Sporosarcina pasteurii: one gene and its partner. The protein of the gene in region 1 interacts with the protein of each later gene in a pairwise test. Links are inferred from orthologs where the notes say so. Each region holds a gene or a part of one and is shown on either strand. Other genes may lie near its edges.

The links. The genes of interacting proteins can lie anywhere in the genome.
Region 2: the proteins of AB1H92_RS05265 (region 1) and secA interact in binary tests that used the Escherichia coli proteins (3 or more experiments, as listed by UniProt). The link is inferred for Sporosarcina pasteurii from one-to-one orthologs.

Annotation. Positions count from the first base shown.
Region 1 is NZ_CP160452.1:1,162,682-1,165,689, forward strand. What follows is about bases 34-2,965. They hold AB1H92_RS05265 (alkaline phosphatase), read right to left. Parts: upstream 2,186-2,965; coding sequence 881-2,185; downstream 34-880. Other genes in these bases: nhaC (Na+/H+ antiporter NhaC), read left to right, coding at 34-625; AB1H92_RS05270 (extracellular solute-binding protein), read left to right, coding at 2,561-2,965. In the rest of the region: more of nhaC, read left to right, coding at 1-33; more of AB1H92_RS05270, read left to right, coding at 2,966-3,008.
Region 2 is NZ_CP160452.1:2,346,976-2,350,125, forward strand. What follows is about bases 1-3,074. They hold secA (preprotein translocase subunit SecA), read right to left. Parts: upstream 2,755-3,074; coding sequence 247-2,754; downstream 1-246. Other genes in these bases: hpf (ribosome hibernation-promoting factor, HPF/YfiA family), read right to left, coding at 3,046-3,074. In the rest of the region: more of hpf, read right to left, coding at 3,075-3,150. UniProt on the Escherichia coli protein: Required for protein export, interacts with the SecYEG preprotein conducting channel.

The DNA.
Region 1 (3,008 bases):
GATTGAAGCGCTTCAAAGTGGCTTTACAATTTCGACAGGCAATGAAATGGTCGATGAACTATTCAATCGCGGCGGCTTGGATTCAATGATGTATACGGTTTCAATGACAATCGTTGCGATGACTTTCGGTGGGATTTTGGAATTTTCGGGGATGTTGCAGTCGATGATGAATCAGCTATTAAAAATCGTGAAATCAGCAAAATCACTGATTGTATCAACGATTGCTGCTTGTTTTATGACGAATGCTTCATGTTCAGAACAATATATTTCGATTGTTGTACCATCAAGAATGTTTAGTGGTGCATATCGTAAAATGGGGCTTCATTCCAAGAACTTATCGCGTTCATTGGAAGACGGGGGAACATTAACCTCCGTTTTCATTCCGTGGAATACATGCGGCGTCTTTATTTTTGGGACATTAGGAGTTAGCGTCGTGCAATACGGCCCCTATGCCATTTTAAATTTCGCTGTTCCGATTCTTGGGATGATTTATGCGGTGACAGGCTTTACAATCACGAAATTAACGGAAGAAGAAAAAGCAGCTGCGGAAGTAGAAGAAACGCAAGCTTTACAGTCACAAGAAGTGCTTACCCCCCTAGAAAAATCGGTATCCAGTCATTTTTGATGATTGGGCACGGATTTTGATGATCAAGATAAAACCTTATCGAATCCGAAGATATTGTTGGCGTAACGGCGGCTAATTAAATTAAGTGGCTGCTGTATAATTTCTTCCTGTTATCTTCGTGTAGGGATATCATTTTTTACTGTTATCGATGGTAATAGGTACCTAGATATATCAAAGTTTGATGAAGAGAGTACAACCAAAAAGTAGTGCAGACCATAAATTGGTTTGCACTACTTTTACCATTGTGACCAAAATTTACTTAAATGGTATTTTCATTGCTTCGGCCATCAGTTGTGGGAAATCAGTATTTTCGATAAGACCAGCAAATTTATGGGCTTGTGGTCCATAAGCATAAATAGGGATGTCTTCACCCGTATGTCCAGTATGTGACCAACCAACAAGTGCATGCCTAGAAATGATTGAGTTAATTTGAAGCGCTGGATTGCCTGCTTGTTTAATTTGTTTTATTTCGGCTTCAGTTAATGTAATGCCTGTATGTTCCAATACAACTTCTTGAATATTATTTCGTTCTTCATTTAATTGAGCAGCCATAAAATCACCAGTAGCTGTTACATTTTTAAGGATGTCCAAATTAGCACCTGATTGATTGTAACCGCCGACAGACATACCGCCTGTGTCATGATCACTTGCGATAACGACTAATGTTTTCTTATCTTTTTTTGCAAAATCTAAAGCTTCTTTGACTGCATCTTCAAACGCTTCGGTATCTTTCATCGCCCATGCTGCATCGTTTGCGTGGCCAGCCCAATCGATTTGACTGCCTTCAACCATTAAGAAGAATCCGTCTTTATTTTTACTTAAAACTTCGATAGCTGCGGCTGTCATTTCTTGCAAACTTGGCTCATTAGTCGTCTCACGATCTAATTCAGGAGTTAAACTATCTTCCGCGAAGAGACCGATTAACTTGTCCACTTTCTTTAGATTACTCATCGATTGTGCATCGGATACAATTTCATAACCATTTTTTTGTGCTTTATTTAAAAGTTCATTACTAAAATACTTTTTACCGCCACCTAGGAGGACATCGACATCATTTTCAAGGAGTTGTGGTGCAATAGCTGCCTCGTTTGCGCGCGATTCAACTTCTGAAGCGAAAGCCGCTGGTGTGGCATGGGTAATCGTTGAAGTTGCGACTAATCCTGTAGATTTTCCGCTCTTCTCGGCTGCCTGTAAAATTGAAGTGTGTTTATTCCCCTCAGGATCAATCCCAATCACCCCGTTGTTCGTTTTTACTCCAGTAGCCATCGCAGTACCGGCAGCAGCAAAATCCGTCACTTCCGAGTTAGCAGAGTAAGTCCGGTGCATACCAACTAGATGTGAATCCATGACTGATTCTTCCCCTTTGTACAAGCGATAATTTGTCGCATACGCAGTAGAGTATCCATCTGGAATCATGAAAATCACATTTTCTACCTTTTCGTTCGATTGAGGATTTTTTGCTTCAGCGGGTTGAAAAGCTGCGTTTCCCGCAAAACTTCCTACAAGTAAACTTCCAGCAATTGCTAGGATCATACTCTTTTTCTTAAACGTTTTCTTCAATCCAATTCCTCCTTTGAAATATCGTTCAATTTCATTCTATCTTTCGATTGTTAATCTAGTATTAATCTATTGTTCGGGAATTGTTAATTTTTCGTCAGCTGTTTGAGTGCGTTGTATGTTGCAGTTTATTGTGATGAACAACGGTGCAAAAGGGGGTATGCATTTAGATAATTTAATGAGCACAATTTCCGCATGATATTAGGAATGAAGGAATACAATCAATGAAGGGGAATTGTAAAAAAAAGTGCGAGACTCCGTGACGATTGATCTACAGTGAAAATGGGATGAATTGACCTTAGCATGTACTCGATTTTGTAAATCACGCGTCAAATAATTTACAGGGATGCAAAATTTAATAAATGAAAGGATGAGGAAATGAAGAAGGTATTCGCGATGCTGTTTACTTTGTTCATAGGATCGATTTTATTAGTAGCTTGTTCAAGTAAGGATTCTAAAGAAAGTAAAGGCAATTCAGAAGTAACGGAAATTACGTATTGGCAGTACACATTCCCAACCAAAGTTGAGCAGATTGATAAGATTATAGCCGATTTTGAAAAAGAGAATCCGGATATTAAAGTCGTAGCGCAAGATTTTCCATACGATCAATATCAAAATAAAATATTTGCGGCAGTTGAAGCTGGAGATAGGCCGGATATACTGAATATTTATAATGGGTGGATTTCAAAATATGTGGATATGGATTATATCCAACCGATTCGCGAAGAGTTTATGAGTAAAGAAGAAATTTCAGATTACTATGTGGATATGATTCAACCGTACGAATTGGATGGGGAGTTTTATACATTACCCGTGGCCGTGCGTT
Region 2 (3,150 bases), 1.2 Mb from region 1 along the record:
CGTAAAATCTCCAACAACATCTTTCAAGGAATTAGACTCGTTAATCACTTTCTGTGCCGCTTCTTGATCATCCCAAAACCCTGGTTCGGTCATGACCTCATCTAACTCTTGGATGCGCGCCTCTTTATTTTCTAAGTCAAAGAGACCCCCTAAAGTCCACTAATTTCTTAGCTGTAGTGTCAAGCTCGTTCCGTACATCTGATAATTCCATCATAAAAATTCCTCCCAAAATCGATTGCCTTCTTATTAGTTTCTGCCATGGCAATGTTTAAACTTTTTACCGCTGCCGCAAGTACATGGATCGTTTCGTCCGATATTCACTGAGCGACGAACTGGCTGACGCTTCTTTTGTTCGTTGCCTTCATCAGGATTCACTGCCTGACCTTTTGCAACTTCTTCACGTTCAAGGTTATCGCGGATTTCCGCTTTCATCGCAAAACGGGCCGCATCATTTTCAATGGCCAATACCATATCTTCGAACATTGTAAATCCTTCACTTTGATATTCACGAAGCGGATCCGTTTGACCGTATGCACGTAAATGAATCCCATGACGTAGCTGATCCATCGCATCGATATGGTCCGTCCATTTCATATCGATCGCACGAAGTACTATGACCTTTTCGAATTCGCGCATGCGTTCTTCTGTCATTTCTACTTCTTTTTCCTGATAACGTTCCGTTACGTTATCTTGAATTAATTCTTTAATTTGCTCAGGGGATTTTCCTTCAAAATCAGCTGCTGTTACTCGACCTTCAGGAAGAAGGTTTGCAGCGATGAAATCTTCAAGCCCTTTTAAGTTCCAATCAGAAGGACTTTCATTTGCCGTATGGGCTGAAACCGTTCGGTCAATGACTCCCAAAATCATCTTTTCGACAATTTCTTTTATGTTTTCGGATTCAAGTACTTCATTTCGTTCTTCATAAATGACTTCACGTTGTTGGCGTAAAACGTCATCATATTGTAGTAGACGTTTACGTGCATCAAAGTTATTCCCCTCAACGCGGCGCTGTGCCGATTCAACTGAACGAGAAACCATTTTTGACTGAATTGGCGTAGAATCATCCATCCCAAGCCTTGTCATCATAGACTTCATTTGGTCAGAACCAAATCTACGCATTAAATCATCTTCTAAGGATAAATAAAACTGTGTAACACCTGGGTCTCCTTGACGACCTGAACGACCACGTAATTGGTTGTCGATACGGCGCGATTCGTGTCTTTCTGTACCAATGACCGCTAAACCGCCAGCTTCAATAACCCCTTCGCCAAGTTTAATATCAGTACCACGACCTGCCATGTTTGTCGCAATTGTTACCGCGCCTTGTTGACCGGCATTTAAAATAATTTCGGCTTCGCGTTCATGTTGCTTAGCGTTCAAAACTTCATGCTTAACGCCAAATTTTTTCAAGTAATCCGAAATAATTTCAGACGTTTCAATTGCTACAGTACCTACAAGAACAGGCTGACCTTTTTCATGTCGTTCTTTAATGTCTTCAGCAACCGCCTTAAACTTCCCATCCATCGTCGAATAAATTAGATCCGCACGGTCATCACGGATAATTGGACGATTTGTAGGAATTTCGATAACTTGCATATTATAAATATTACGGAATTCTTCTTCCTCTGTTTTCGCTGTACCTGTCATCCCTGATAACTTTTCATACATACGGAAATAGTTCTGGAAAGTGATTGTTGCGAGTGTCATCGACTCATTCTGGACTTCTAATCCTTCCTTTGCCTCGATCGCCTGGTGCAATCCATCACTATAACGACGTCCTTTCATGAGACGTCCTGTGAAGGAGTCAACAATCACCACATCGCCGTCCTCAACAACATAATCAATGTCGATATGCATGCTTACATGTGCCTTCAATGCCTGGTTAATGCCATGTAAAAGCACCACATGGTCTAAATCGAATAAATTGTCGATTTTAAACGCTTTTTCAGCTTTCTCAACACCTTTTTCTGTTAACACAACACCTTTTGTTGATTCGTCATACGAGTAGTCTTCTTCCGCTTTTAATGTCGTCACAAACGTATTGGCCAGTCGATACAGATTTGCCGCTTTAGCCGCTTGACCAGAAATAATTAGCGGTGTTCTCGCCTCGTCAATTAAAATGGAGTCGACTTCGTCAATGACTGCAAAATACAGCGGACGTTGTACTTTATCATGGCTATACAGGACCATATTATCTCTTAAATAGTCAAAACCAAGTTCATTATTTGTACTATATGTGATGTCCGCTGCGTATGCTTCACGTTTTTCTTCTTTTGTCATACTATTCAAGTTTAAACCAACTGTTAGTCCTAGGAATTCATAAAGAACCCCCATTTCCTCAGCATCACGACTTGCTAAATATTCGTTTACAGTAATGACGTGCACACCTTTACCTGTCAACGCATTTAAATAAACTGCAAGTGTAGAAGTTAAAGTTTTACCTTCACCGGTCTTCATCTCGGCAATATTTCCTTCATGTAATGCTGCTGCACCAATCAGTTGCACACGGAATGGATACATATTTAATACACGTTGGGAAGCTTCACGAACGACCGCAAATGCTTCTACTTGAAGGTCTTCTAACGTTTCACCATTTAGGAGACGCTCTTTAAACTCTTCTGTTTTACTAGTGAGCGCTTCATCTGATAGTTGCTTCATTTCTTCAGCAAGTGCTTCTACTTGATTTGCCACTCGTTCTAATCGTTTTAACTCTCTTTTATTTGAATCGAATATTCTACTTAATACATTCAGCATTTAAGTCACATCCTATTTTAATTCACCCTTCATTTTAACACTGCAAAATGCGAGGTGCAAATGTCTCAACTGTGTAGTTTTGTGTAAATTAACATCTTTATTTTATTATCTTGTTAAATGAACTTCTTATTGCATGGTTACAATCTAATATGTAATTTGTTGATTAATGCAGCAATAAACATTATCTCGTCCCATAATACTGATTCGGTTTATATATATTTTGTCCTTAAACAAAAAAAGATTCTCCGTGTAGTCTCACACACGGAGAATCTCTTTATACAATTTATACAATTAACTCGTTTCGATTAAACCGTACTTACCATCTCTTCGTTTATAAACAATGTTTGTTTCTTCAGAGTCAGCATCCGTATATACGAAGAAATTATGACCTAGCAT